3 regions of the Pandoraea commovens genome follow, and region 2 is predicted to be linked to each of the others. Evidence: predicted binding sites of a transcription regulator. Region 2 holds the regulator's gene; each other region holds the start of a gene.

Region 1 (10,318 bases), 1.9 Mb from region 2:
GCCGCATCGCCATCGAATCCGAGACCGCCCGGCTGGCGGCCCGCAAAATCTCGCCCGAGATGTGCGACGCGCTCGATGCCCTCATCGAACAGATGGAGCCGACGGCCAATCTGCCGCGTCTGGCGCTCAATCGTCTCAATACGGAATTCCACGACCTGATCGTGAAGGCGGCAGATAACGTCGTGATCGCGCAGTTTCACGAACGTACACAGTTCTATTACTGGGCGCTGCGCGTGCCCGTCATGTTCTCGGACGAGCAACTGCGCGCCACCAATCAGCAGCACCGCGAACTGGTCGCGGCCCTGCGCGCGCATGACGAAGCGCTTGCCGAGCAGATCGCCCGCACCCACGTCGAGACGACGATGGACATCGTCGAGCCAGCGCTGCCGCGCTGAGTAGTGGCTCAGTCGCTGAACTCAACGCACCAGATAGCCAGCGACGCGCCAGCGACCGTCCAGACCGAAGACCATCGTGACCATCTCATGCGCTTCGGCTTTGTGCTCGAACACCGTCCCGTACTGAATCACAACGTACTCCCCATCCGGCTGCCCGGGCAGCGTGCGGGTAAAGACCGCGTCCAGCGTCTTGCGTGACTTCACTTTCCCCAACGGCCCACGGGCGGCTTGCAGATTCGCGGTCCAGTCCTCGGCCGAAATCGCCCGCTGAAACACCGGCGCGGCCTGATCCCAGCTCTGTTGCCCACGGTTGATGTCGGCAAGCCCCAACCACAGGTTGGCCGCTTCGAGCGCCGGGCGCACGTCGCGATTGATGTCGGCCGCCGGCGCGGTGCCTGCCTCGGCACCGCTCGCTGGCGTGGAGAATAACGGCGGTTGCGCGGCACGGCGTCGCATCGGCTCCTGCTGCGCGTGCACCGAAACTGCGCTAAGTCCGGCGGCCACACCGAGGACAAGCGCGGTCGCGCGAATCACCACGCGGTGGCGGGAAACGAGGGAAAGGAGGGAAGGACGGGATACGTTGAATCGGGTCGTCGGCATAGACGAAAATTCCTCGAAGCAGAAATGACTAACCCGGTCATTCTACTGGCGTCGCCCTTAATGGAATGTAACGCGCGTCGCGGCGTACATTACAATGCTCAACACATGTCAGCCCCCACGCATTGGCCATTGCCATGTTGACGACGTCCCTGCTCGCGATCACCTCACTGCTCAGCTTCATGATGTTGCTGATCGTGGGTTCCCTGCTACGCTCGCGCGTGGCCGGTGTTCGGGAATGGTCGCTCGCCAATGTCGCCGTTCTCGTCGCGCTACCGCTGTTTGCACTGCGCGGCGTCGTTCCCGATTTCCTGTCGATCCCCGTCGCGAACCTGACGCTGGCGGGCGGCTTGCTGCTCTACTTCGCCGGATGCGCGCGCTTTCTCGGCCAGCGGCCGCACTGGCACGCGCTGGGAGCCTCGCTCGGCATACTCGCGGCGGCAATCCTCTTCTTCTACTACGGTATCGACAATCCGCAGCTACGCGTGGTGATCGTCTCGGCGTATCACGCGATCTGGCTGCTTGCCGTGTCGGTGATGATCCTGCGTCACGTGCCACCGCGCCGTCATCGTTATAACTACTGGCTGACGGCCGCTATGGCAGCCGCGTTTGCCGTGGCACACATCGTGCGGGGCGCGATCTTCGGATGGACGCCCGCGCCCGGTCCGGACGTGTTCGCGCCGACGCTGTTCAACACCATCATGCTGACCATCGGCACCATCGTGATGCCCGCGATGACGATGGGCGCCGTGCTGATGATTCACGATGCGATGCTCGCCACGGCCGAAGAAGCCGCCAACCGCGACTATCTGACGGGCGCGCTCTCACGCAAGCACTTCGATCTGCTCGCGCGTCAGGAGATGGTGCGGGCGGTGGCGCGCGGCTGGCCGCTGTCCATCGTCGTCATCGATCTGGATCACTTCAAGTCGATCAACGACACCCACGGCCATGCGGGTGGCGACACGGTGTTGCGCGAGTTCGTGAAGCTGGTGCGCGACAGTCTGCGCGAGGGCGACGTCTTCGGACGGCTCGGCGGCGAGGAGTTCGCGGTGCTCTTGCCTGGCACCGACACACCGGGAGCGATTCGTATTGCGGAGCGGCTTCGCACGCAGGCGAGCCGTCATCTGGTGGCGGGCCCCTTCGGGGTCTGCCATTACACGCTGAGCGGCGGCGTGGCGACTTGGCTCGAACGCGAAAGCCTCGAAGCCCTGTGCATGCGCGCCGACCGGGCGCTTTACGCCGCGAAAATTTCCGGGCGCAATCTCGTGCTATCCGACGTGCTGCCGAGCGACGAGACGGCGTCCGAAGCGGGCTGACGGCGCGGGGTCCGTCGATGCAGCCCCCGCCCCATTCAGGTGCCGCTCAGGCAAGCTCAGGGAAAAACTCACCACGCATACGCGCGACGTAGGCCGTCAGATTCGGATGGTGCTCGATCTCATCGCGCAACGGCATACGGAACGCCGGCGACATCGCGCCTGAGATAAAGGCGAACGCGGTGGCGTCGGCACCACACGGTTTGTCGCCGAAGAAATAGGGCTTGTCGCCCAGCATCTGCGCGGCCGCCTGCGAACCCCGCGCCAATATCCGGCTCGCTTCCTCAGGCTTGTAACGCCCGGTGCCCTGCCCATGTAGCGTGTTGCGGATCTTGCGACGGATCACCGCCTGCGCGACAGGACGCACCGGCCACGGAATCGAACGGAAGAACGACGCCGGTCCGATGGCGAAGTTCTCGTCGTCGCACCAGCGTGCCTGCACGACATACCAGTAGAAGTGATCCTCGAGCGCCTTCTCGAACATCCACGCCGCACCTCGCTGCTCGGGCGTCAGACTCGCGTCGAAGTCGAACCCGTACTTCTGCTCGATGTGCAACCGGATCAGCGTCGAGTCCGCGATGATCTCGCCGTCGTCCTCGATATAGGGCAACTTGCCCTTCGGCGCGCGCCGAAAGCCACCACGGTCGGTGCGGTACGGCACCCCGGCGAGCTTGAGCAGCATCTCCGCCTTGACGACGAACGGACTTGCATCGGGCAGCCCGAATGCCGGGCCGAAGGTGTACAGAGTCAACATCGGAGGCGTGCTCCTGTGCGAGAAGAATGGCGCAGAGTATTACACGACGGAACCGCCGCGACGAGCCTGTCCCCAGCCCTCACTGTCTTCACTGCGTTCACCCTCCGGATACGTGCTGTGCACACTGTGATTTTATACAGTATGATGTCCTCCAATCGAGGAACATCTCATGGAAACCATCGACTGGGATCAACTGGCGCTGAGCGCCGCCGAACGCGACCTTGTGGGCATCGTCCGCGAGATCGCCGCGCGCTATGCGCAGCAACGTCTGACGGCCGTCGTGCCTGGGGACATCCACATCGACACAATATCGCTCGACTGGCGTACGCTGGTCGCGATTGCCGACGAAGCGGAAGCGGATATCGGACTTCAGGCACGTCACGAGCCGTGGGTGCTGGCACGCCTGCTGCGTCTGCCCGGCGACGAAGCACTGCGCCGCGATGGCGAGTTGCCGTCGCTCGACGCGGCCGTCGATCTGCAATGGCCTGACGCCCCGGCGCCTGCCGTCTTTCGCGCCATCGTAGCCACATTCACCGCGCTCGCGGACGACGAACCGGCGGCAGACGAGGCTGATACCTCGTCGTTCATGGCCGGTGCGTCGGCGCTGATGTCCACGGCCCCCGCCGGTGGTTCGGCGTGTCCGGCCTGAGCGGCGAATAGCACGCACCGGAAACGAGGTCCTGCAAGTGTTCGAGAACGTGGTCGAAGACGCCAATGCCGTGTTCATCCCGCCTGAAGGGATCGATCCGGACGCGCTCGCCCGTTCGCTGCCCGCACCGATGGTCTTCGTCGATCTGGAGACGACCGGGGGCAATGCGCTTGAGGATCGCATCACCGAAATCGGCGTGGTCGAAGTCGGCCCCCACGGCATCGAACAGTGGAGCACGCTACTCGATCCTGCCGAGCCGATCCCGCCCTTCATTCAGAAGCTGACGGGCATCACCAACGAGATGGTGCGCGGGCAGCCCTCGTTCGACACGCTCGCGCAAGGGCTTGCCGAGCGTCTGCACGGCAAGCTGTTCGTCGCCCACAACGCCCGCTTCGATTACGGCTTTCTCAAGAACGAATTCCGCCGCGCAGGTATCGGTTTTCAGGCGGATGTCCTGTGTACGGTGCGTCTGTCGCGCTTGCTGTTTCCGTCGGCCGCACGGCACGGGCTAGACGCGCTGATCGCGCGCTTCGGCCTCGCACCGCAAGGCCGTCACCGCGCTCTGGCCGACGCCGACCTGCTCTGGCAGTTCTGGCAAAAACTCCACACGCTCTATACGCCCGACCTGATCGGACAAGCGGTGCAACGCGTGACGAAGCGGTCGAGCCAGCCGCCGCAATTGCCGGACGAAGCCATCGACGCGCTGCCCGCCAGTCCTGGCGTCTATCTCTTCTATGGCGAAGGCGACACGCTGTTATACGTCGGCAAGAGCGTAGACGTCCGTGCGCGCGTGCGTTCGCACTTCTCCAGCGATCATCAGGTCGCCAAGGATCTGCGCATCTCGCAGGAAATCCGGCGCGTCGAAGTGCGGCGCACGGTCGGAGAACTCGGTGCGCTGTTGCTTGAATCGCAGTTGGTCAAACAGTTGCAACCGGTGCACAACCGGATGCTGCGCCGCTCCGCAAGTCTTTACAGTTGGCAGTTGACGCAGGAAAGCGACACACCGCAGCTCGTGAGCGCAAAGACGGTGGACTTTTCCGGTGCCGAATCGCTGTACGGCACGTTCTCGTCGCGCAACGGTGCAGAGAGCGCATTGCGTGCGCTGGCCGACGAACATCGTCTGTGCTGCGCACAACTGGGGTTGGAGAAGGTCGCGAAGGGGCGTCCTTGCTTCGGCTATCAGGTCAAACGTTGCGACGGCGTGTGCGTGGGCGACGCGCCGCTGTCAGACCACACAGCGCGCACACGCGAAGCTCTCGCGACGCTGCGACTCGAAACGTGGCCCTACGACGGCCCTATCGCCATCGAAGAGCATGGCGACAACAACGTCGAGTATCACGTCATCGACCGGTGGCAGTATCTGGGCAGCGTTGCGTCGCGCGATGCATTGGACGCGCTGGTCGACAACATGCCTGCCGCGACCGGCTTCGACCCCGACATCTACCGCTTGCTGGGTCGACGTCTCGCTGCCTCACGGGATGCAGAATCCACGGCCCCCGCCGCATTGACGGTGCTGCACCTCACCCGACCTGCGTTTCGTCTTAGCCACGTCGAGCAACCCGACGCCGCGCCCCAGAAACCGCGAAGTGTGGCGCTTTTGCGTCGCCGTCAGCCGCGTCCTGAAGATCCCGACCAGCTTCGGCTGCCGTTCGACGTCCGGTAGCTCCCCCCACGCGTCGCATACGCGGCATCCTCGCCGGAAGTCCGACGCACCTCTCGTCTTAGGCCATGAGACGAAAAACCCCACGTTCTGCATGCCCAATCGCCTGAAGCGACACGCTGTCGTCTCACCCGGCGAGACGCTTCCCAGGGCCTTCCGGCCCACTCAATTTCTTTTCCCCCTTGCGTCACCTAGGCAAAACCCTCCTTTCCACTTCGGGTCATGAGCATATAAATATTAAGTATTTGCAAGACGCATGCTGCAGGTCGAAGAATACGCAATCCGAATACAACAGGTTGCGGTATCGACAGCCCTGGCGTCGTCGATGACCGGAGATGGGGCGCGTAGGGGTACGCGCCCCGTTCTCGTCCCCACACCGAGCCAGATGGAATTACGCCAACTCGAAGCCTTTGCGGCAGTCATGTCGACCGGCAGCATCACTGCAGCCGGGCGTCTGCTCGGGCGCTCGCAGCCTGCCATCACCCGCATGATTCAGGAGCTCGAAGCCGAGATCGGCTACGCCCTGTTCACGCGCAGCGGCCCCCGCGTCACGCCCACGGAACAAGGCTTTCTCCTGTTTGAAGACGTCGAGCACGTACTCGCCGGTTTGCAGCAGATTCGCGCCCGCGCCGACGAGATCGCGCGCGGCCAGACCCGTCCGTTGCACGTGGCCGCCACCTCGGCGCTGGCCGCCGGGCTGTTGCCCGCCGCGCTCGCGCTGCCCGGCCTCGCCCACGACGCCCAGCAGATTCAGATGCGCAGCACGTCGCCCGAGCAGGTCGTACATGCCGTGCTGACCGGTGCAGCCGATATCGGCGTGACCAGCCTGCCGCTGGAGCATCGCGGCATCGTCGTGCACTGGATCGGCGAATCGGCCTGCGTGGCAGCCGTGCGCAGCGACGACCCGCTGGCCCGTCATGACCGTCTTCCGCTGGCCGAGTGCGCCGGGCGTCGCATCATCACCATGCAGAATCCGTATCGTCTGCGCCGTCGCCTCGATCAGGCGTTCTCACAAGCGGGTGTCGCACCGGCCGGTCTCATTGAGACGAACGCGTCGATCAATGCGATGACCGCCGTGCGCGCTGGCCTTGGCGTGGCCGTTCTCGAACCGGTGACGGCCTACGGTCTGCCGCTGGCCGACGTCGCTGTGCGCCCCATCGACGCCGACATCCCGTTCTTCTTTGGCGTCATCACGCGCGACGCCCGTGCGCCGTCCCCCGCCGCCCTCGCCCTCGTCGATGCGCTGGCCGACGCCGCCCGTGCGCTGTTGCCCGATTTCGTACAACGCGCCGCCACCGAACACGCTCAAGTCTTGCAGTCGCTCTACGGCGACTTGCCCGCTCCCAAGGAAGCTCAGTCGTCATGACCCTGTCCACGACCACCCCGACCTCCGCCACCGGCCTGTCCGCGCTCGAAGCGCGTCTGCGTCAGGATCTTGCCTGGCTCGAATTGCCTGCCAAACGCTGGGTACCCGAGCGCTCGTACAACAGTCAGCCCGTACTCGACGTCGCCATCATCGGCGGCGGCATGGCCGGACTGGCGGCCGCGACATCGCTCACGCACCTCGGCGTGGGCGCAGTGATCTTCGATCAGTCGCCGCGCGGCTTCGAAGGTCCGTGGGCCACGACCGCGCGCATGGAAACCCTGCGCTCGCCCAAGCAGCTCACCGGCCCGGCGCTCGGCTTGCCCGCGCTCACCTTCCGCGCATGGTTCGAAGCGCAGTTCGGCATCGACGCCTGGGACGCTCTCGACAAAATCCCGCGTCTGCAATGGATGGACTATCTGCGCTGGTACCGCGACGTACTCGCCATCGACGTGCGTAACGACCATCGCATTACCGCCATCACGCCGCGTGGTGAAGACGGTCTGGTCGAGCTGTCGGTGACGTCACCCGAAGGCGATCGCAAGGTCTACGCGCGTCACGTGGTGCTCGCCACGGGACGCGATGGCCTCGGTGGCCCGACCGTCCCCGCGTTCGCACGCGAATTGCCGCGCCGCTTCTACGCGCATTCGTCCGACGTGATGGATTACGCAGCGTTGCGCGGCAAGCGCGTCGGCGTGATCGGTGCCGGGGCCTCGGCCATGGACAGCGCCGCCACCGCGCTCGAAGCGGGTGCCGCCAGCGTCGACATGCTGATTCGCCGTGCGGACATTCCGCGCGTCAACAAGGGCAAGGGCGCAGGCAATCCCGGCCTCACGCACGGACACGTCAATCTGCCGGACGACTGGAAGTGGCGCATCCGTCACTACGTCAACGTGCAGCAGGTGCCGCCGCCGCGCGGCAGCACCTTGCGCGTCTCGCGTCACGACAACGCACGCTTCAACCTCGGTGCACCGATTCTCGACGTCACCCCGGTGGGCGACGAACTGCACGTACGCACGGCCAAGGGCACGTTCGTGCTTGACTTCCTCGTCTTCGCTACAGGGTTCCGCATCGATATCGACAGTCGCCCCGAGTTCGCCGCCTTCTCGAAGTTCGTGCGCAAGTGGAGCGACCGCTACACGCCCGCAGCGGGTGATGAAGACGTCGAACTGTCGGATTCACCGGACCTCGGCCCGACGTTCGAGTTTCAGGAGAAGACGCCGGGCACGTGCCCGGGTCTGGAGCGCATCCATTGTTTCTGCGCACCGGCGACGCTCTCGCACGGCGCGCTGTCAGGCGACATCCCGGCCGTGAGCGAAGGCGCGAAGCGTCTCGCACAAGGACTGGCGGGCACGTTCTATCGCGAGGACGTCGAGCACCACTACGCCAACATGGAGGCGTATGAGGAGCCCGAAGTCTACGGCGACGAATGGACGCCTGCGCCGCCGCCGGCGGCAGTGATTGATACGGCTACCGCGCCTGCCGACAAGGAGCGTCTCGCATCATGACCGCATGGATTCTGCGCCGCGTATTGCAAGCGGTGTTAGTGGTGTGGCTGATGACGCTGATCGTGTTCGTCGGTCTGCACGCAATCGGCAATCCGATCGACATCCTGATCGGTCAGGACGTCGACCAGATCGACCGCGCCCGCATCATCGCGCAGCTCGGCCTCGACCAGCCGTTGTGGCGTCAGTACCTGTCGTTCATCGCCGGTGCGCTGCACGGCGAGTTGGGCAATAGCTACGTCTACAACGTCCCGGCTATCCAACTGATTCTGCAACGCCTGCCCGCAACGCTCGAACTCGCGTTCGCCGCCCTCATCCTCGCGGTGTTCATCGGCATTCCGCTGGGCCTGTTCGCCGGTCTCTACCCGCGCAACCCGATCTCGAAACTGCTGATGACGGGCAGCATCGTGGGCTTCTCGCTGCCGACGTTCTGGGTCGGCCTGATGCTCATCATGTTCTTCTCCGTGCATCTGGGCGTGTTGCCTGCGAGCGGTCGCGGCGAGACGGCGCGCCTGTTCGGCGTGGAATGGTCGTTCCTCACCGTCGACGGGCTTCGTCACCTGATCCTGCCTGCGCTCAATCTGGCGCTGTTCAAGATTTCGCTGGTGTTGCGTCTGACGCGCGCCGGCGTGTCCGAAGTGCTGCCGCAGGACTACGTGAAATTCGCGCGTGCCAAGGGCTTGTCGCCGCTGCGTGTCGTGCTCGTGCACGTGCTGCGTAATACGCTGATTCCGCTGGTGACGGTGCTGGGTCTCGAATTCGGTTCGACCATCGCCTTCGCCGTCGTGACGGAAAGCGTGTTCGCATGGCCCGGCGCGGGCAAGCTCATTCTCGACAGCATCAACGCGCTCGACCGCCCTGTGATCGTGGCGTATCTCATCGTCGTGGTGTGCCTGTTCGTATCGCTCAACCTGATCGTGGACGTGCTCTACAAGTGGCTCGATCCGCGTGTGCGCGTGGAGGCCGCTGCCTGATGTCGCTGACCCCATCCCCCAATAACGCGCCAACGCCAGCGCTCACAGTCGAACCGGTGCCGGTGCGTCGCGAATCGCCTTGGCAGCAAGGGCTGCGCGAGCTGCTGCGCTCAAAGAGCGCTGTGCTCGGTCTCGTCGTGCTTGTGGTACTGATCGTCGCCGCGCTGACCGCCCCGTGGATCTCCCCGCAGAATCCGTATGATCTGGGGCAGCTCAACGTGCTGGACAACCGTCTGCCGCCGGGCTCGGAAAATGTCGACGCGCACTACACCTACTGGCTCGGCACCGACGGTCAGGGACGCGACCTGCTCTCCGGCATCATCTACGGGCTGCGTATCAGCCTGGGCGTAGGCATCGGCTCGGCACTCGTCGCCGGGATTCTCGGCACGATCCTCGGTCTGGTCGCCGCCTATGCAGGCGGTCGCGTGGACGCGTTCATCATGCGTCTGGTCGACCTGCTGCTGTCGTTCCCGTCGATTCTCGTCGCACTGATGATCCTCGCGTACGTGGGCAAGGGCATCGGTAATGTGGTGCTCACACTCGTCGTCCTCGAATGGGCCTACTTCGCGCGAACTGCGCGCGGGCAGGCGTTGGTCGAGTCACGTCGCGAGTATGTCGAAGCCGCGCGTTGCCAGGCGATTCCGAACTGGCGCATCGTGCTCGGGCACATCCTGCCGAACTGCCTGCCGCCGCTGATCGTCGTCGGCTCGTTGCAAGTCGCGCGCGCCATCACGCTCGAAGCCACGCTGTCGTTCCTCGGACTCGGTGTGCCGGTGACGGAGCCGTCGCTCGGCCTGCTCATCGCCAACGGCTATCAGACGATGCTCTCCGGCGACTACTGGATCAGCTTGTATCCGGGGCTGGCGTTGCTGATCACCGTCGTCGCCATCAATCTCGTGGGCGACCGCCTGCGCGACGTGTTCAATCCAAGGTTGCAGAAATGAGCGGCGCAGTGACTTCCTCCCCCTCGTCCACCAGCGCACCGCTCACGCTGGAAGTGCGCAACCTGCGCACGCAATTCATCACGCGCGCCGGTACGCTTCCCGCCGTGGACGACGTCTCGTTCTCGCTGCCGCCGGGTCACATCATGGGGCTCGTCGGCGAGTCC
Region 2 (10,318 bases):
TTGTGATGCGTTCGGGCCCGGACGGTGAAATTCTCAAGCGCAAGATCAATCAAGTTCTGACCTTCAAGGGTCTGGAGCGCGTGATGTCGGACGAAGGCGCCGAAGCTGGCGACATCGTGCTGATCAACGGTATCGAAGACGTGGGTATCGGCGTGACCATCTGCGACGCGGATACGCCGGAAGCGCTGCCGCTGCTGACCGTCGACGAGCCGACCCTCACGATGAACTTCTGCGTGAACACGTCGCCGCTGGCTGGCCGCGAAGGCAAGTTCGTGACGAGCCGTCAGATCCGCGACCGTCTGGACAAGGAACTGAATCACAACGTGGCGCTGCGCGTGAAGGACACCGACAGCGACTCGATCTTTGAAGTGTCGGGCCGTGGCGAACTGCACCTGACGATTCTGATCGAGAACATGCGTCGCGAAGGCTATGAACTGGCCGTGTCGCGTCCGCGCGTGGTGATCAAGGAAATCGACGGCGTGAAGCACGAGCCGTACGAAATGCTGACCATCGACCTGGAAGACGAACACCAGGGCGGCGTCATGGAAGAAATCGGTCGTCGCAAGGGCGAAATGCTGGACATGGTGTCGGACGGCCGTGGCCGTACGCGTCTTGAATACCGCATTCCGGCTCGCGGCCTGATCGGCTTCCAGGGCGATTTCCTGTCGATGACCCGTGGTACGGGCCTGATGAGCCACATCTTCGATGCGTACGCACCGGTCAAGGATGGTTCGCTGGGTGAGCGTCGTAACGGCGTGTTGATCTCGCAGGACAACGGCGATGCCGTGGCCTACGCCCTGTGGAAGCTGCAGGATCGTGGTCGCATGTTCGTGAAGCCGGGTGACGCCCTCTACGAAGGCATGATTATCGGTATTCACAGCCGCGATAACGACCTCGTGGTCAACCCGATCAAGGGCAAGCAGCTCACGAACGTGCGCGCGTCGGGTACCGACGAAGCCGTGCGTCTGGTGCCGCCGATCGCGATGAGCCTCGAATACGCCGTGGAATTCATCGACGACGACGAACTGGTCGAAGTCACGCCGCAGACGATTCGCCTGCGCAAGCGTCATCTGATCGAGCACGAGCGCAAGCGCGCTTCGCGCGAAGAGAAGTAAAGCCGGCGACGGAAACGCGGCGCAACGGATGAAGAGTCCGTCGCGCTGCGGGATCTGTCTGTTGGAAGAAAAGCCGGTGCCATGCGCCGGCTTTTTGCTTTTGTCATCCCGAACTTTCATCCCCCAATCCGTTGACGTTTCCGGAGTCCTTGCCTGACATGACCGATTTTGTTCGAACCGAAATCCGTGGCCGTATCGGCTTCATCACGCTGACGCGCCCGAAGGCACTCAATGCGTTGTCGCACGACATGATTCGCGCGATGGCTGCCGCGCTCGATCAGTGGCGCGACGATCCCAAGGTGCTGGGTGTCGTGCTGCAAGGCGAGGGTGAGAAGGGGTTGTGCGCGGGTGGTGACATTCGCTACTTCCATGAGGCCATCAGTGCGGGCCGCACCGACATCATGGACTTCTTCGCCGACGAGTATCGGCTCAACTACACGATCGCGTCGTACCCGAAGCCGTACATCGCCCTGATGGACGGTGTAGTCATGGGCGGTGGCATGGGCATCTCGCAAGGGGCGACGTTGCGTATCGTTACCGAGGCGACGCGCATGGCGATGCCCGAGACGGCTATCGGCCTGTTCCCGGATGTCGGCGGCGGGTTCTTCCTTTCGAATCTTGCGGGGCATCTCGGTGAGTACCTTGGCACCACGGGGATCGTGTTCGGCGCAGTCGATGCGTGTGAAATCGGTTTGGCGGACGTGGTGGTGCCGCGCGCGTCGTTGCCTGAGTTGTGCGACCGGCTGGTTAATGGAGACTGGCAGGATAGCGATGCCGTGCTCGACGCGGCACGTACGTTCGCGCGCGAAAGTCTGCCGCCTGCCGGTCTTGCACCCGGCAAGCTCGCACCTCTGCGCAGCGTGATCGATGAGCACTTCGGTCTCGCAGACATGCCCGCGATTCTGAAGGGCCTCAAACTCGAAGCGCGTTGCGAATACTCGGGCTGGGCGGAGGAAACGGAAGATCTGCTGCGCACCAAGCGGTCGCCGTTGATGACATGTGTGGCGCTTGAGCAGGTGCGTCGTGCCCGCAAGTTGTCTCTCGCGGACGAACTGCGTGAAGAGTGGTTGATGATGCGCAGCGTCTTCAATCTGGACGGCCGCACCGGTGCCGAAGGCGTCGAGGGCATTCGCGCGATGGTGATCGACAAGGACCACAAGCCGCGCTGGCAACACGCGAACATCGAAGCCGTAAAGCCGGAAGACGTTGCGCGATTCTTCGACGGCGAGCGTCACGGTGCCGACAATCCGTTGCTTGCGCTGGGGCAGTGACTTACGGCAAGTGAGTCCGTCCTCCGGTCGGAGCGAATAAGCCGCAAGAACCAGCGCGCTACGCTGGCTTCAGCCCGTCTTCGCGCAACGCGCTAACGCGCTGAGAGGCCAGCGCAAAACATCAAACCGCCGCCTGGCAGAACTGTTCGCCAACGGCTTGATCGAGTTTGCGGCAGATGTCGGCAAACGTGCCGACCATCACGATGTGCGACCTGTCTCGATAGACGCGCACATCGTGACCTTCCTGCGTGTCATGCGCTTCACGGCGAGCCTGCTGTTCCCGAACGTTGCGCGACGCTTTCACGGCTTTTCCGGCGGGGCAGCCCCGGCGGGTCGCCGACGCGACGGCGGCTGCAATCGTGCGCGGCAGCGTGGTCGTGCGAGTGCGGTTGGGCACGGTGTAGGAGCGGGCGATGGCGGGTGCCGAAGCGAACGGTCCGGACAGTGCCGAGAGACCGTACACCGCAGAAAGTCGCGTCTGCGATGACACGCGAACCGGCGATTGACCGAGAGACGTACGCAGCAAACCAAAGAGTCGAGCCATGATGCGATCCTTCTTTCAAAGCGGGTCAGAGGGACGTGTCTTGCTGCGAATGGCGTTCATCTCACAAATCGCAGGCGCAGCAGGGCACGGGCGCCGGACCCAGCCCGGCGCAATCAAATACAAATCTTCAGGGAGCGGGGCAAGTCGCTGTGTCGCGCTGCCCCGGTTCGCGATGAGAGACCGTCAGCGGCCGCTCATTGATCGTTCATAGATCGTTGTTGCGAATCAGACCGACCGCAATCCCTTCCAACGCGAAATCACCGCTGCCTTCGTCGACATTGATGTTCTCGAAGTCGGGGTTCTCGGCGATCAGTTCGACGCCACCCTTCACGCGGTGAAAACGTTTGACGGTCACGTCGTCGCCGATGCGTGCTACGACGATCTGACCTTCGCGTGCGTCGGCAGCCTTCTGCACGGCAAGCAGGTCGCCGTCGAGAATGCCCGCGTCGCGCATCGACATGCCGCGCACCTTCAGCAGGTAATCGGGCTGACGCGCAAACATGTTCGGATCGCACTGGAAGTTGCGTTCGATATGTTCCTGCGCCAGGATCGGGCTACCCGCAGCGACGCGGCCGACGAGCGGCAGCGACAACTGCATGAGGCCCATGTGCGGCAGCGTGAACTGATGCGTGCCGCCCGCGTCGTCCAGACGCTTGAGACGAATGCCACGCGATTGACCGGCGGCAAGCTCGATGACACCTTTGCGCGCCAGTGCCCGCAGGTGCTCCTCGGCGGCGTTGGCGGAGGAGAAGCCCAGTTCTGCGGCAATCTCCGCGCGCGTCGGCGGAAAGCCGGTGCGCTCGATCGCTTGCTGAACCAGTTCGTAGACCTGCTGTTGACGGGCGGTAAGTTTGATCATGGCATCACTGTATGGAAGCACAGGTGGCTGTATTTTTGTACAGTGTTTGCAAAAACGCAAGGGAAAACTTCATGTACTGCGTGAAGTTTCCGTCCACCGTGCCCGTCTCGATGCCACTTCCTCGGGTTTCATGCGTTCGTATCGGCCCGGCATCATCCGATGTCACCCCATGCCCCCGCTACGACACAAACCAGCGACGCAACGCGCTATCCAGCCCGTCGATGTTGTTTCCATCGCCGCGCCACGCGATGCACGCATCGGGGCGCAGCAGGAACGAGGGGCCGTCGCCGACCTTCACACAGCGCACGCCGGGCGTCATAGAGGCTACCCGCTGCGATGCCTGCTGCCCTTGCGTCGCATCGAGCAACACCCCGCGTCCGTCGAGCATCGCATCGTAGAGATGTGAGCCATCCGAGAGCGTCCAGTCGCCTGCCAGGCGGCCGATATCAGGATGGGAGACCTCAGAAGCCACCAGGTCGTATCGCGTCGACACACCGGTCATCATCTCTCCGATGAAGCGGTTGACGTCGTCGAAGTCCATCAGTTTGGCGATGAGGTCGCGCATTGCGCCCGATTGCGGGTCCGGACGCAAGATCGCGACTTGCGCGCGCGTGTTCGCCAGCACCGCTTCGGCCACCGGACGCCGCTCTGCGGTGTACGTCGCGAGCAAGCTTTCAGGCATATCGCCGCGAATGACGGCAGCGAGTTTCCAGCCAAGGTTGGCAGCGTCAAGCAGGCCAAGGCTCAAGCCCTGACCGCCAAAGGGCGAGTGAACGTGAGCGGCGTCGCCTGCGAGGAAACCGCGTCCCTGCTGGTAGCTGTCGACGAGACGCGTGTTGTCTGCCCAGCGACTGGCGGCATGCAGCACATTCACGCGCACCTCCTGGCCACTGGTGCGACGCAGGACCGCTTCGATCTCTTCGCGCGTGACAGGCGCTTGCCGATCCTCAGGCGGCCCGGAAAAGTCGAGCATGAACAGGCGTCCGGGCACAGGGCCATAGCAAAACACCCCCCGCTCGGTGCGATTCCATCCGATAGGCAACAAGCGCTCGGGGTGATCGACGTCGGCCGTCGCCTGATAAAAGGTGAGCGTCGGCGTGGTGCCGGGGAACGCGAAGTCGCACAACTTGCGCACGGTGCTGCGCCCGCCGTCGCACCCGATGAGGAAAGCCGCACGCACGCGACCCGGCCCGCCGGGCGAGACCCAGGAGATCTCGACACCGTCATCTGAGGTCTCGATTCCCGTCACTTCATGCTCGCGACGCACCTCAATCCCAAGCGCCTGCGCTCGTGCACCCAGCATGGCTTCCAGTGCAGGCTGATCGACGTGACGGGGCCGCCGGTCGGGGTCGACCTGCGCGTCGCGCCGAATGAGGGAAAGCCCGGCGAAATGGCCATTAAACTTCGAAGCACGGGCACTAAGATCCGCGCCCGTCTGTTGGGTGAAGGCCTGCATGGCCTGTGCGCTGCGTTGCTGCGCGTCGTCGATGGCCGTGCGCATGCCACGACGCAACAGCGCTTCGCCCGCGAGCGGCCCGAACGACAACGCCTTCATCGCCTGACTAGGCGACGCCAGCCGTTCGAGCACGAGCGCGCGTGCCCCGCCGAGCGTCAGTTCGATGGCGGCGAGCAGCCCGACGGGACCGGCACCGACCACTACAACATCAATGGAGTTTGTCATATACTTCGTATAAATATGTACTGAGTACATGTAAACTAGGCCATCAGGAACCCCATGTCAACGCCCACCGATTTGAGATCGAGAAAACGCCTTGCCACCCGGCAGGGCATTTCCAATGCCGCGACACGGCTTTTCCACGAACACGGCTTCGATCATGTGACGGTCGACCAGATCGCGGCGGCCGCCGATGTCGGGCGCATGACCGTCTTCAACCACTTCCCGCGTAAGGAAGACATGTTCTTCGACCGGGACGAGGAGGGGCGCGACGCACTTCGGCAAGCCATCCATGAGCGGGAGGCGGGTGTCTCGCCCGTCGAGGCGCTGCGGTGTCTGGCGCATCGTCTGGTGGCGCAAAACAGCCCCTTCGTGAACTTTTCGGCCCAGAGCCAGGGCTTCATCCGAACGATCGAAGGCAGTGAGACGCTCAAGGCGCGCGCCCGGGCGATCCGGGACGAACTGGCCGACGTTGTGGCGCAGGCGCTCGCCGAAGCGGTCGACCGGCCGACGCCGGACGTCGAAGCCCAACTGGCCGCAGGGCTAATGCTCGCCGCCTGGACGGTCGCCTTCCTCAACGCCCGTCGCACATTCGGTCTGTCGCGGGACACCGCTGAGGCTCAGAAATCCTTCCTGAGCCTTGTAGACAGGGGGTGTGCAGGCGTTGCCGCCGCACTGCACGGCACCCCTTACGTCTGATGACGGCCCCGTCAGCACAATTTCTCTAATCCTTATTCCGGCATAAACAAAAGCGAAAATATTATTTTTAATTATTTAGACGCCCTCATAGACTGGCCTCCTACACACGAGAAGCAAACAAGGAGTGCAAGTCATGAACAAAGCAGCACGGGGATGGAAAGCTAAGAAGCTGGCAGTCGCGCTGGGTGGTCTGGCGCTGGCCGCCGGCATGACGATTCAGGCGCAGGCTGCGAGCCTGTCGCTGCTCAACGTGTCGTACGACCCGACGCGTGAGCTTTACGCCGACTACAACAAGGCCTTCGAGGCCCACTACAAGCAAGTCGCTGGCGACACGGTGACGGTGAAGGCCTCGCACGGCGGTTCGGGCAAGCAAGCCCGTACGGTGCTCGACGGCGCACCGGCTGACGTCGTCACGCTCGGCATCTCGGCCGACATCGACGAACTGGCCGCCGCCGGTCTCGTGAACAAGGATTGGCAGAAGCGTCTGCCGGATAACGCCACGCCGTACACGTCGACCATTGTGTTGCTCGTGCGCAAGGGCAACCCCAAGGGCATCAAGGACTGGAACGACCTCGCCAAGCCGGGCATCAGCGTGGTGACGCCGAACCCGAAGACGTCGGCTGGCGCTCGCTGGAACTACCTCGCCGCATGGCTCTATGCGCTCAAGCAACCGGGCGGTAACGAGCAGAAGGCGCAGGATTTCGTGAAGGCCATTTACAAGAACGTCGGCGTGCTGGATTCGGGCGCGCGCGGCGCGACCACGACGTTCGTGGAACGCGGCATCGGCGACGTGCTGATCGCCTGGGAAAACGAAGCGCTGCTGTCGGTGAAGGACCTCGGTCCGGACAAGTTCGACATCGTGGTGCCGTCGTCGTCGATCCTGACGGAGCCGCCGGTGGCGATCGTCGACAAGAATGTCGACAAGCACGGCACGCGCAAGGCTGCCGAAGCCTACCTGCAATGGCTGTATTCGCCGCAGGGACAGGAGATCGCCGCGAAGCACTTCTATCGTCCGCGCTCGCCGGAAATCGCCAAGAAGTACGAGTCGCAGTATCCGAAGCTCAAGCTCTATACGGTGGACGCCGATCTGGGCGGCTGGACGAAGACGCAGGCGAAGCACTTCGCCGACGGCGGCATCTTCGACCAGATCTACACCAAGAAGTAAGGGCAAGGACCATCGCATGAGTACCGCACTCTTTCCAATGTGGCGCAAGCCAAGTGCCTTGCCGGGCTTTGGCCTGACGATGGGCTACACCGTCGCGTACCTGAGCCTTGTGGTGCTGGTGCCGTTGCTGATGGTCTTCATCAAGGCAAGTTCGCTCGACTGGGCGAGCTTCGTCGCCGCAGTGAGTTCGCCGCGCGTGCTGGCGTCGTACCGCCTCACGTTCGGGATCTCGCTTGCGGCGGCAACGCTGAACGCATTTTTCGGTTTCATCCTGGCGTGGGTGCTGGTGCGCTACACGTTCCCGGGCAAGCGCTTCGTTGATGCGCTGATCGACCTGCCGTTCGCCTTGCCGACGTCGGTCGCGGGCATCGTGCTGGCCGCCATCTACGCGCCGAACGGCTGGATCGGGCGCTGGTTCGAGCCGCTCGGCATCAAGATCGCCTTCACGCCGCTGGGTATTTTCGTGGCGCTCACGTTCATCGGCCTGCCGTTCGTGGTGCGCACCCTGCAACCGGTGCTCGAAGAGTTCGAGCGCGAGCAGGAGGAGGCCGCAGCATGCCTCGGCGCGACTCGCTGGCAGACGCTGCGTCACGTGATTCTCCCGGCGGTGCTGCCCGCCTTGCTCACAGGGTTTGCGCTGGCGTTCGCCCGTGCGGTCGGTGAGTACGGCTCGGTCATTTTCATCGCGGGCAACATTCCGATGGTTTCGGAAATCACGTCGCTGCTGATCGTGACCAAGCTCGAACAATACGATTTCGCTGGCGCGGCGGCGCTCGCCGTGGTCATGCTGCTGATCTCGTTCGTGCTGCTGTTACTTATCAATACGCTGCAATGGTGGCTGCAACGCCGCCATTCGGGTCGTCGCGCCAGTGGCGTGTGATGTAAGAACCTCGAAGAGAACGTTTCGATCATGTCCGATTCACTCGCACTCTCGCACGCTGTGTCGCAAACGGTGAAGGCTCGCAAAGCCGATCCGACCGACGAGCCCGCGTACGTCAAAGCCGTCCTGATTGCGGTGGCGCTGCTGTTTTTCGCGTTGTTTCTGGTGCTGCCGCTCGCGTCGGTCTTCGTGACTGCGCTGGGCAAAGGGCTCGCGCCGTATTGGGAGGGGCTGACAAACGATGACGCACTCTCCGCGATACGTCTGACGTTGCTCATCGCGGTCATCGCCGTGCCGCTTAACCTGGTGTTCGGGGTGGCGGCGTCGTGGGCGATTGCGCGCTTCGATTTCAAGGGCAAGAGCGTGTTGACAACGCTCATCGACTTGCCGTTTTCCGTCTCGCCGGTTGTAGCAGGTCTCACATTCCTGCTGATCTTTGGCCGTCAGGGTCCGCTGTGGGACTTTCTCGACGCGTACAACCTGAAGATCGTGTTCGCATTGCCGGGACTGGTGCTTGCAACGGTGTTCGTCACGTTCCCGTTCGTTGCGCGCGAACTGATTCCGCTGATGCAGGCGCAGGGCAGCGAGGAAGAAGAAGCAGCGCGCGTGCTGGGCGCAAGCGGCTGGCAGGTATTCACGCGCGTGACGCTGCCGAAGATCAAGTGGGGCCTGCTGTACGGCGTGATTCTCTGTAACGCACGCGCTATGGGCGAGTTCGGGGCGGTGTCGGTCGTCTCGGGGCACATTCGCGGTGAGACGAACACGCTGCCGCTGCACGTGGAAATTGAATACAACGACTACCACACGGTTGGCGCATTTGCGGCGGCGTCGATTCTCGCGCTGCTCGCACTGGCCACGCTGGGGCTGAAGCTCTGGGCGGAACGCAAGCTGGCGCAGGACAAGGCCGCGCGTCGCGAAGACGCCGTGCAGGCCTGAGCGGATATTCACGCATAGCAGACAAGTCGCGTCGAACAGCATCGAGGAGCAAGACAAATGAGCATCCAGGTACAACAGGTTTCCAAACACTTCGGCGACTTCGCCGCGCTCGACGACGTCAGTCTCGAATTCCCCACGGGGGAACTGGTCGCGCTGCTCGGGCCATCGGGCTGCGGCAAGACGACGCTGCTGCGCATCGTCGCCGGGCTGGAGTTTGCCGACGCGGGGCGCGTGGTCCTCAACGGCGAGGACGTCGATTCGGTGGGCACGCGCGAGCGTCAGGTCGGCTTCGTGTTTCAGCACTACGCCTTGTTCCGTCACATGACGGTATTCGAGAACGTGGCGTTCGGTTTGCGCGTGAAGTCGCGCCGCGATCGCCTCTCGGACGCGCAGATTCGCAACAAGGTGCATGAGCTGCTGGGCCTCGTGCAACTGGACTGGCTGGCCGATCACTATCCGGCAGAGCTTTCGGGCGGGCAGCGCCAACGAATCGCGCTCGCACGTGCACTGGCTGTCGAGCCGAAGGTGCTGTTGCTCGATGAGCCGTTCGGCGCGCTCGATGCCAAGGTGCGCAAGGAATTGCGCAGCTGGCTGCGCCGTTTGCACGACGAGCTTCACATCACGACGATTTTCGTCACGCACGATCAGGAAGAAGCGCTCGAAGTGGCCGATCGCATCGTGCTGATGAATCGGGGCAAGGTTGAACAGATCGGCGCACCGCAGGACGTCTACGACACCCCGGAGAGTGCGTTCGTGTACGAGTTTCTCGGCGCGGCGAACCGTCTGTCGGGCGAGTTGCAGACGCACGACTTTATTGCGGACGCGGGCAAGTATCGCGTCACCGTGCACAAGGACGATCTGCCTGCCGTGCCGCAGGACGGGCGCGCGATTGCGTATGTGCGTCCGCATGATCTGGCATTGGTGCCTGCGGGCGACGGCGGCCCCGGTATCGACGTGGCGGTGCGCCGCGCGATTCCGCTGGGCGGTACGGTGCGCGTGGAGCTTGCGGCACCCGGCGACGCCGTGTGGGAAGCCGAACTCACGCGCTCGGGCTGGAAGTCCCTCGGCGCGGGCGCGGGGACGACGCTGCGCGCGGTGCCGCGTCAGTTGCGCGTGTTTTCGGCGCAGGCATAACGAGCGGTAGCAGCGGTGGGAGCTGTACAAGCGGTACACG
Region 3 (10,318 bases), 480 kb from region 2:
GACTTCTGCCATGCCGCCGACGCGGATACGGTCGTCGAAGCGAGTCACGGCGATCTTGTAGGTTTCATCCAGGATGGTGGATACCGGTGCGCGCGACGCATCGACGATCGGTACGGTAATCGAGTAGCCCTTGAGCGGATACACCGGAATATCGACGATCCCGCGCAGGAATGGCGTGGAGTACGAGCCGAGCGCGACGACATAGGCGTCCGCACGTTGCAGTGAACCGGCGCAAACCACACCCTCGATCTTGTCGCCGACCACGTTCAGGCCGTCGATCGGCATGTCGTAGCGGAATTTCACGCCGAGCGCTTCAGCCATGGCCGCCAGACGCGTCGTGAACATCTGGCAGTCGCCGGTCTCGTCGTTCGGCAGACGCAGGCCGCCGGTCAGCTTGTGCGATACGGCCGCCAACGCCGGTTCTGCGGTCGCGAGCGCCTTGCTGTCCAGGAGTTCGAACGGCACGCCTGCCTCTTCGAGCACGGCGATATCGCGCGCTGCGTTTGCGAGTTGATCTTCGGTCCGGAACAATTGGAGCGTGCCCGCCTGACGGCCTTCGTAGGCGATGCCGGTCTCTGCACGCAGCTCACGGAAGCAGTCGCGGCTGTATTCGGCGATCCGCACCATGCGTTCCTTATTGACGGAATAGCGCTCCGGCGTGCAATTGCGCAGCATCTGATACAGCCACTTCAACTGCGTGAGGGTGCCGTCCGGACGAATGGCGAGCGGGGCGTGTTTCTGGAACAGCCACTTGACGGCCTTCGCCGGAATCCCCGGTGCGGCCCACGGGGACGCATATCCGGGCGAAATCTGACCAGCGTTGCCGAAGCTGGTTTCGAGCGCCGGTCCTGCCTGACGGTCGAGCACCGTGACGTCATGCCCGGCCTTTGCCAGGTAGTAGGCGCTGGTTACGCCGATGACGCCGCTGCCGAGAACGATGACCTTCATTGCGTTGACTCCTGTAAAACCATAGTTATGCAGTAATAATTAGCATGCTATTCTCGGAATCATAGGTTTAGTTAATGTATATGGCCTGAATTCAGGAAAAAATCATGAGAGTGCAGCAGCAATCCGTCCGGACACTGGATCGGCTCGACCGACGCATCCTGACGTTGCTCCAACAGGACGGCCGAATGTCGATGAAGGACCTGTCGGAGCAGGTCGGTCTATCCATCACGCCGTGCATCGAGCGCGTGAAACGCATGGAGCGAGACGGCGTGATCATGGGCTACTTCGCCCGCGTCAATCCGGCGGCGCTGGGCGCGGCACTGCTGGTGTTCGTCGAAATCACGCTCGACCACAAATCCGGCAACATGTTCGACCAGTTCCGGCGGGAGGTGCTGCGTATTCCGGAGGTCATGGAATGTCACCTGATTTCGGGCGATTTCGACTATCTGATCAAGGCGCGCATCCGCGAGATGTCCGAGTACCGGAAATTGCTGGGCGACATTCTTCTTCAACTGCCCGGTGCCGTGCAGTCGAAAAGCTATGTCGTCATGGAGGAAATCAAGGAAACGCTCACCGTTCACGTTGACGAGTGAGCGCGTTGTCTAAAAAAGCGGCATCTGTGGATCTGCCGCAGTGGCCGGTCCGCTGTTCTGTGGCGGCAATTCCGGGACGCAGAACTGATCGTTTCTCAAGGGCGGTCTGGCCTGATTGAGCCCTAACTTGCGTGCGGCCAGGTGAAAGCGCTGCCGAATCAATTCGGCGTGTAATCCGGTGCCTTTCATCCGTGTACCGAACTCTGAGCTGTTGTGCTTTCCGTCTCGCACTTGCTCGATCAGACTCATGACGTGACGAGCCCGCAACGGGTAATTGGTTTCCAGCCATTCAACGAAGACGTCGTGCACTTCTCTGGGAAGCCGCAACATCACGTACGCAGCGTAGGTTGCGCCCGCTTCGGCTGCGGTCGTCAGCACTCGCTCGATGTCGAAATCGGTCAGCGCTGGCACGATCGGCGCGACGATGACGCCTGTCGGAATACCTGCATCCGTCAGCTTGCGGATGGCATCGATGCGTCGCGACGGCGTATTCGCACGCGGTTCCATCTTGCGGGCGATATCCGCGTCGAGCGTTCCCACCGAAATGAAGACTCGTGCCAGCCCGCGCGCGGCCATGCGCGAAAGAATGTCGATATCGCGTGTGACGAGCGCCGACTTGGTGGTGATGCCGACAGGGTGCCCAAAACGCTCCAGCACTTCCAGGACGCTGCGTGTGATCCCGTATTCCCGCTCGATTGGCTGATAAGGATCCGTGTTTGCGCCCAGCGCAAGTAAGGCGGGCTGATAACCGCGCTTGCGCAACTCTGCGTCAAGACGCTCTGCTGCATTGTGTTTCGCGTACAAACGGGTCTCGAAGTCCAGACCGGGAGAGAGCCCCAGGTAGGCGTGCGTGGGGCGCGCAAAGCAATAGGTGCAGCCGTGCTCACATCCACGGTAGGGATTGATCGAGCGATCGAAGGGGATGTCCGCCGAAGTGTTGCGGGACATGATCGTTCGCGCGTTTTCCAGTGCGACCTGAGTCACGAATTTGACTTCACATTCTTGGGCAGCGTCCGATTCATGGCGGGTCTCATCGCTCTCGCGACGGAACGCTGAAAAGCGCGATTCGAGATTGGCGGTGGCGCCTCGGCCCTTGCGCGACGGGGGCGGCGCGAATGAGGATGCCATGACTCATCTCCTGAATAGCTGTCCCTGTCACGGCCATCGGACGGCCGCAGGGAATGCTTGTCATTATACTGTGTTTTTGTACAGTATTTGGATGGAGGCGAGCTATGAAGAATGGGGTGAGCGGCATATCGCTGGCACTCGTCGGCCCGGTGGCGCTGACGATCCGGGTCGCGGCGATAGGGTGGGGCTTTTGCGAGGCGTGGCTAAAACTATGTACGACTTCCGGGCGTGACCGGAGGGATAAAGGGTGCGATCGCCCGTGCGATGTCGTCGAGGGCCGCGTTATCCGGGTTCGGACGTTGACGCGCCAGATGAATGGCGCGCAGGGTCAGCAGCGAGTAAAGCGTTGCATGATTGCCACCCATGGCTGCGAGCGCTTCGACGTGGCGGGCAACGATATTGGCGTCGCCGCGCGACACCGGTCCGGCAAGCGCGCCCGGGAGCCCGCGTTCGCGCGCTGCGTTGAGCGTGCCCATGACCAGCGGCCACATAGCATCCTGCGCATCGCCTTCGGGCATGCCGATGGAGTTCCAGAGGTGAGTCGCCTCGTCGAGCAGACAGAGCAGAAAGCTGGCTGCATAGTTGGCGCCCGCGTGGTATCGCATGCGCTCGCCCGCCGGGATCGACAAGGGGCGGCAGCCAATATCGCTCGCGAGACGCTGAAGGATGTCGTTCAGCGGCGCTTCGGCCTCGATGGTAATGGCGCACCCTTGCAAGCGCGTCGCGTCGTCGTCGAGTCCTGCGAAAAGAAAAAGCGGATGGAAGCCGCCAATTCGCCCGCCGTGGCGCGTCGCGGGCGTGAGCAACCCAACCTCGGATGCACCGCTGCAATGTACCAGCGCCTGGCCCGCTCGCGGCGTGAGGTGCGCAGCGCAAGTCGCTATGGCATCGTCAGGCACCGTCAGGAAGACCAGATCGGCTCGCGAAAAGATGTCGCTCATGTCCTCCGAGCGTTCAATGCCGAGGGCCTCGCAATTGGGCAAGGCCGTCGCAATACGCCTCGAACTTTCGACACGCCGGCTAGCAACGATCGTTACTTCATATCCGGCGCGGGTCGCGGCTTGCGCGAGCGCACGAGCCACACGCCCGGCGCCGACGAAGCCCAGCGTCGGTCGATCGGAAGGGGCGGTGGGAGTGGGCGTCACGATCGGTTTTTACTGCGACAGGCGATTCGGCGTGTCGTGGATTTCAAAGTAGGTCTGAAATGCGACGGCCAAACCGACCATCATCAGCATGGCGCCCACAAACAGCGACACGCTGACGATGATGACCGCGATCCAGCCCGACTGCGACTTGCTCGAGACGTGGGTGTTGAACTGCGCGTTCCAGCGCTCGTCGGGACGCAAGCCGTAGACAATCGCCGCGAGAAACGCCGAAAACAGCGAAATGGCACCCAGAATCGTGAGTATCCAGCCTGCGAAGGAATGCAGTTCGCTTGTGACCAGAAGTCCCCAGCCCGCCACCCCGCATGCCGAGCCCACAATGTGGGCCCAGCCGAAGCGGTCGCGCAAGCCATACAGATAGAAGCGATGCAGGCCGAGCGTCCCGAACAGCATGGCGAGACCGGCGGTCAGGGTCTTGGATTTATAAGCGACTGCGTTCATTTGGAATGGTTATCGAGCAGGCGTTTCCCGAATGACTTCGACGAGCGTCCAGCGCATGCTCGACGCGTCAGCGGGCGGATTGGCGACAGGTTCGCCGTGAATTTTCACGCGGTATTCTACGCCGGGCTTCCACTCGAAGCCATCGATGTGGGCATACCAGAGTTCCCACTGCGATTTGCCGGAGTCGTCGGCGGCGCGCACACGCAAGCACTTGCGCGGCGCCACGCCGACACAGTCCGCCATCTGGGAATCGACGTCGAGAATTCGATCTTCCGTCGTTGCTGCCCCGCTCATACCTGCCACCGTGCGGTTAAGCAACGTTTGCGATGCATAGGTGAGTGTCGGGCCGTTCGGTGCGCTCAGAATCAATTGCGTGTCGCGGCGTTCGAAGCGGGTCATGCTGGCGAGCGTCTTGAGGTAGCGGTCTTCGAAAGCCATCGAATCCGGGCAGGCCATGCGAGTGGCGGCAGGGGGTTGGATGCTGAGTTGTCCTTTGCCGGGGCCTATCGCGTATTGCCCAAAGATGCGATTGCAGCCGCCGGTGCCGGAGTAAGCCCCCTTGTCATTGAAGGTCAGGTTGATGGCGCGGCCTTCCGGCAGCTTCGGCGCGTCGCTCGTGCCTTCCCATTTCATCAACTGCCAGGTGCCGAGAATGTCGGCAGGGGCGGTCGCTGCCGCGGTGTTATCCGGCGTACCCGATGCGGGATTGGCGCCTCCGCCGGAAGGCGCTGCACAACCGGCCAGCATGGCGGCAGGCACGAGGAGCGTCACCAGATACGAAGTCAACGAGGACGGCAGGAACGAGAGTAGGCGTTGAGTCATGATGTTGTATGGGCGTAGTTGCGGAGAGGGCAGGGACGGCGAAAACGTCGCGCTGAATGTGGGGCGATATGTTCCAGCGGTGCCGTGAGTACCATGCTTCGTTGACCGGGCAGGCCTGGGGTCAGTTCCTTGCGTAGGCCTGATGATGTTTCCCATTGGCGTGAAATGCGTCATCGCGATACCTCATGGCTTTCGGTACGTGATTCGATATATCGCTCCGGCATGGTCGTCGCTGATCAGGAGAGAGCCATCCGGCAGGGTCAGCAGATCGACGGGGCGACCCCACACGGCGTCGCCGTCACCTAACCACCCCTGCACAAAAACTTCCTGCTTGCTGACGTTGCCTTTCGCATCCAGAACCACACGAACGACCCGATATCCCACTTTGCTGCTGCGATTCCACGAACCGTGCTCAGCAATAAAGATACTGCCGCGATAATCATCCGGGAACTGCTTGCCTGTATAGAAGTGCATACCGAGGGCGGCCACGTGGGCACCCAGCTTGGCCATGGGCGGCGAAAAAGTGCGGCACGCCTTTTCGCGGCCGAAGTCGGGGTCGGGGACATCGTTAGCGTGGCAGTATGGGAACCCAAAATGCTCTCCCATCCGCGTCAGACGGTTGAGCTCGTCGTCGGGAACATCGTCGCCGAGCTGATCGCGCCCGTTATCGGTGAACCATAGCGTATTGGTGCCGGGCTGCCAGTCGAATCCCACGGTGTTGCGCACGCCGCGGGCGACTACCCGCCAGTCCGTACCATCGGCCTTCATGCTGCCGATCATCGCGTAACGATTCTCGTCGCGTTTGCAAACATTGCAGGGTGCGCCGACCCCCACATACAGACGCTGGTCCGGGCCGAAGGCGATATATCGCCAGCCGTGGTGGCTTTCGGTGGGAAGTTTGTCGTAGACGACGCTCGGTTTGCCGGGGTTGTCGAGATGGTTTTCGATGTCATCGAGTCTGACGATGCGCGACACGGCCGAGATATATAAAGCACCGTTGCGCATAGCGACGCCGACCGGCATGTTCAGGCCTGACGCCACCGTGCGGACCTTGGCCGCGTAGGCGCGCGATGGATCGAGCGTGATGGCGTAGACGTTGCCTTGCGCCCGGCTACCGACAAACAGCGTGCCCTTCGGACCTAATGCCATGCCGCGGGCCCCGGGGACCTGATCGGAAAGGACTTCGACGTAGAAGCCCTGAGGTAACGAGAGACGCTCGATGGGAAGGGCGTCACGCGCCGCCGCCAATTGCGGGACGCACGTCAGCACGGCGCCGATAAGGATGATCACCTGCGCGGCAATCCGCATGGGCCATGGCAGAAGGAAGGAGAGTAAGTATCCATCGGGAAATCGTCGCATGCAGGGCTCGCTTTACACCAAGGATGCGTGCATTGTAGACCAGCGGTTATCGGGGCGCGGCACCGCCGCGCAAGCCCTCTAATATAGGCGTGCCTATACGGGGTGTACTTTCCCTTTGGCGAAGTGTTTGTTTTGACGAGGGTTTTGCGCTATAATCACGCGTTTTCTGTCCGAACACTTCTGGATTCACAAGGATTTAATATGGTCGTTATCCGCCTGGCTCGCGGCGGCGCGAAGAAGCGCCCGTTCTACAACATCGTTGCAACCGACTCGCGTAACCGTCGCGATGGCCGCTTCATCGAGCGTATTGGCTTCTACAACCCGGTCGCTGCCGAAGGCACGGAAGGTCTGCGCATTGCTCAAGACCGTCTGACGTACTGGCAAGGCGTTGGCGCACAACTGTCGCCGACCGTGGCTCGTCTGATCAAGCAAGGCGCCAAGGCTGCTGCCTAAGCTTTCAGATAGTCGAGTGGTACGCATTGCTGTCGGTTTGCCGATGGCATGAGAATTGAACGGCGGTGCATGCTCCCGAGCAATCTGGGGCAAGCATCGCCGTGTGTTCGTCACAAGGTTGGATTGCATGGTTCGTTCCGCACGTGAGCGTGTACCGTTGAAAATCGGTGCAGAAGCGCGTCGCGCCTCCGGTATGCGCGCCGAGCAGGTGCTCGCCCCAGTAACCGAGGTGCCCGACGATCTCGTCGAGCTCGGTTATATCGGCGATGCCTACGGGATTCGCGGCTGGATCAAGGTGCAGCCGCACACGGGTGACGGCGAAGGCCTGTTATCTGCGGATTGCTGGTATTTCCGTCGTCCCGGCGAGTCGGCCTACACCAAGGCCAACGTGCTGCACAGTCGGGGGCATTCGGGCACGGTTGTCGCGCAATTGCGTGGCAGCGAGAACCGGACATCCGCCGAGGCGCTCAAGGGCCTTCAGGTCTGGGTGCCGCGCAGTGCATTCCCGTCGGCCGGCGAAGACGAGTTTTACTGGGTCGACCTGATCGGCGCCCAGGTGACGAATTTGCAGGATGAATCGCTCGGGAAGGTTGTCGGTTTGCTGGACAACGGCGTACACACCGTTTTGCGTGTGGTGTACGACGTACCGGCTACCGATGGCAATCCGGCGAAGACCGCTGAGCGGTTGATCCCGTTTGTTGGCCAGTACGTCCAGACCGTCGACACCGAGGCGGGACGCATTGTGGCTGACTGGGGTCTCGATTATTGAGATACCGATTGACCGCCTGGTCGTTAATGCGTCCGGGCACCTCTGGACGGAACCGGTCTGATGCAGTTTGACGTCGTCACGCTCTTTCCCGAGATGTTTCGGGCACTGACCGACTGGGGCGTCACCAGCCGGGCGCTCAAGCAGTCGCGCTACGGTCTGCGGTTTTGGAATCCGCGTGACTTCACGCATAACAATTACCGCACGATCGACGATCGCCCCTACGGCGGCGGTCCGGGCATGGTGATGCTGGCCAAGCCGCTGGACGATGCGATTGCCGCCGCAAAGGCAGCGCAGGCGCAAGCCGGTGTCCCGCGCGGTCGCGTGTTGCTGATGTCGCCGCAAGGTAAGCCGTTGACGCATCGCCGGGTGGTCGAGCTGCGCGAGCAGGAGCAAGGTTTGATTCTGCTCTGCGGCCGTTATGAGGCCATCGATCAGCGCCTGATCGATCGTGTGGTTGACGAAGAAGTCAGCGTGGGCGATTTTGTGCTGTCGGGCGGGGAGTTGCCCGCCATGGCGCTGATGGATTCGCTGATCCGGCTGCTGCCGGGTGCGCTGAACGACGAACAGTCGGCAGAGCAAGACAGCTTCGTGAATGGCTTGCTGGATTGCCCGCACTACACGCGGCCTGAAGAATATGAAGGCGTGCGCGTGCCCGATGTGCTGTTGGGTGGGCATCACGCAGAGATTGAAAAGTGGCGACGCCGTGAGGCGTTGGCCAATACCTGGCACAAGCGTCCCGATCTGATCGAGAGTGCGCGTGCCAACGGATTGCTCAGCCGTGCCGACGAGGCGTGGCTGACAAGCCTGCGGGCCGATACGTCGGCCAAGTAGGCAGCGGATGTCGTCATGGGGACGGCATTCGGTTTGAACCCATCCTCTGTCGGGGCCGGCTCGCCGGTATATAACGCCGACACGATGGCACAAGGAGTAGTAAATGAATCTGATCGCTAAGATCGAGCAAGAAGAAATCGCGCGTTTGACCGCGAACAAGACGATCCCCGAATTCGCCCCGGGCGACACCGTGATCGTTAACGTGAACGTGGTTGAAGGTACCCGCAAGCGTGTTCAGGCTTACGAAGGCGTCGTGATCGCCAAGCGTAACCGTGGTCTGAACTCGGGCTTCATCGTTCGTAAGATTTCGTCGGGTGAAGGCGTTGAGCGTACGTTCCAGACGTACTCGCCGCTGATCGCCAGCATCGAAGTCAAGCGTCGTGGTGACGTTCGTCGCGCTAAGCTGTACTACCTGCGTGAGCGTTCGGGCAAGTCGGCACGTATCAAGGAAAAGCTCACGTTCAAGAGCAAGACCGTCGCTGCTGCCGAGTAAGTCGGACGCTGCTACGCCTGGCGACCTCGTGGCCGGGCGCAGCAAAGCCGCACGGAAAAAGCACCCCTCGGGGTGCTTTTTTCGTTTCAGTGCAGCGCGTCGATTGGGATGCGGCGCTGCGTCATAACGGCGGTATGCCGCGAATTGCCGGGGGAATGGCATTTTCTTCGTGCGCACGCGCTTTGCGCATCCTCGCTAAAATAGCGGAATTCTTCATCTCCAAAGGTCTACGTGGCGCCACCTCTCATCCTGCATCCTGAAGCCTTACCCATCGTCTCGACGGGGGAAGGGGAGCCGGTGCCGGCAGAGCGGTTGACCCCCTCAGCGTTACGTGACCGTCTTGCTAGTCCGCCCATCTGGACGCCCGAGTCGGGTGTCGGCGATCTGGTTTCCCCCTCGATGTTCACGCCACGAGCCGCCGCGGTGCTGGTGCCGTTGGTGATGCGTCCGCACGGCACCACCGTGCTGCTCACGAAGCGCACGCAGCATTTGAGTACGCACGCCGGGCAAGTCAGTTTTCCGGGTGGGAGCCGCGAGCCCGACGATCCGACGCCGATTGCGACCGCGTTGCGCGAATCGCGCGAGGAAATCGGGCTGGACGCCGGAGCGGTCGAGGTCATCGGCAGCTTGCCGGATTATGTGACGGGTACGGGGTTTCGCGTCGCGCCGGTCGTCGGCCTGGTCCAGCCGCCGTTCGATCTGGTCGCGGATACGGGCGAGGTAGACGAAATCTTCGAAGTGCCGCTCGATTTCCTGATGAATCCCGCACACCATCAGATTCGCGTCTTCAACTATCAGGTCGGTGAGCGTCGTTTTTATGCGATGCCCTATCCGAAGGCCGCAGGTGGCGAGTATTTCATCTGGGGTGCGACGGCGGGGATGCTCAGAAATTTCTATCGACTTCTGCGAGCCTAATCGCGAACCTGACTGCGGACCTGGCTGCGGGCGCAATGCGAATGTCGATTCGATTCTGCAGATTGCCTGCTCGAATTGACAGACAAGTGCGTCGCGAAGGCACGCGGGGCGGGCATTTGCGAGAAGCTGTGCTATCGTTACACCATTCCGTCCGGTGATCTGATCGCACGCATGACATTCTTCTCGGTACTCCTCGCGCTGATCTTTGAGCAGGTGCGTGCCCTCTCCACGCAAAACCCGATCTACAACCTGATCCGCTCCCACGCGACCCATACGTCGCAGTCGTTTGACGCCGGGCAGCCGCGCCACGGTGTTCTCGCGTGGCTGGTCGTAGTGGTGCCATTCGTCCTGGTTGTCGGCGTCGTCTACTACCTGCTCATGCGGGTCAATATTTTCCTTGGCT

Evidence for each region. Region 2 encodes LexA, which represses DNA repair genes until DNA is damaged. Its sites were predicted from a motif close to ACTGTATNNNNATACAGT; they were not measured.
Region 1: the regulator LexA is predicted to act here: its motif matches at 3,183-3,200, upstream of NTU39_RS20100 (DUF2471 family protein).
Region 3: the regulator LexA is predicted to act here: its motif matches at 2,737-2,754, upstream of NTU39_RS09605 (PA0069 family radical SAM protein).

The regions. Positions count from the first base shown of each region.
Region 1 is NZ_CP102780.1:4,462,111-4,472,428, forward strand. It holds gene NTU39_RS20080 (GntR family transcriptional regulator) at 1-395, shown strand, start outside; gene NTU39_RS20085 (DUF4019 domain-containing protein) at 417-995, opposite strand; gene NTU39_RS20090 (GGDEF domain-containing protein) at 1,130-2,308, shown strand; gene NTU39_RS20095 (glutathione S-transferase C-terminal domain-containing protein) at 2,355-3,059, opposite strand; gene NTU39_RS20100 (DUF2471 family protein) at 3,229-3,708, shown strand; gene NTU39_RS20105 (exonuclease domain-containing protein) at 3,746-5,371, shown strand; gene NTU39_RS20110 (LysR family transcriptional regulator) at 5,754-6,734, shown strand; gene NTU39_RS20115 (flavin-containing monooxygenase) at 6,731-8,239, shown strand; gene NTU39_RS20120 (ABC transporter permease) at 8,236-9,210, shown strand; gene NTU39_RS20125 (ABC transporter permease) at 9,210-10,154, shown strand; gene NTU39_RS20130 (ABC transporter ATP-binding protein) at 10,163-10,318, shown strand, end outside.
Region 2 is NZ_CP102780.1:2,515,289-2,525,606, forward strand. It holds gene typA (translational GTPase TypA) at 1-1,115, shown strand, start outside; gene NTU39_RS11725 (enoyl-CoA hydratase/isomerase family protein) at 1,274-2,386, shown strand; gene NTU39_RS11730 (hypothetical protein) at 2,508-2,930, opposite strand; gene lexA (transcriptional repressor LexA) at 3,136-3,789, opposite strand; gene NTU39_RS11740 (FAD-dependent oxidoreductase) at 3,968-5,470, opposite strand; gene NTU39_RS11745 (TetR/AcrR family transcriptional regulator) at 5,525-6,163, shown strand; gene NTU39_RS11750 (sulfate ABC transporter substrate-binding protein) at 6,297-7,328, shown strand; gene cysT (sulfate ABC transporter permease subunit CysT) at 7,345-8,208, shown strand; gene cysW (sulfate ABC transporter permease subunit CysW) at 8,239-9,144, shown strand; gene NTU39_RS11765 (sulfate/molybdate ABC transporter ATP-binding protein) at 9,202-10,278, shown strand.
Region 3 is NZ_CP102780.1:2,037,952-2,048,269, forward strand. It holds gene NTU39_RS09595 (D-amino acid dehydrogenase) at 1-948, opposite strand, end outside; gene NTU39_RS09600 (Lrp/AsnC ligand binding domain-containing protein) at 1,053-1,541, shown strand; gene NTU39_RS09605 (PA0069 family radical SAM protein) at 1,551-2,669, opposite strand; gene NTU39_RS09610 (Rossmann-like and DUF2520 domain-containing protein) at 2,879-3,814, opposite strand; gene NTU39_RS09615 (TM2 domain-containing protein) at 3,824-4,273, opposite strand; gene NTU39_RS09620 (META and DUF4377 domain-containing protein) at 4,283-5,095, opposite strand; gene NTU39_RS09625 (PQQ-dependent sugar dehydrogenase) at 5,279-6,454, opposite strand; gene rpsP (30S ribosomal protein S16) at 6,656-6,907, shown strand; gene rimM (ribosome maturation factor RimM) at 7,035-7,676, shown strand; gene trmD (tRNA (guanosine(37)-N1)-methyltransferase TrmD) at 7,737-8,507, shown strand; gene rplS (50S ribosomal protein L19) at 8,611-9,000, shown strand; gene NTU39_RS09650 (CoA pyrophosphatase) at 9,232-9,915, shown strand; gene NTU39_RS09655 (CobD/CbiB family protein) at 10,087-10,318, shown strand, end outside.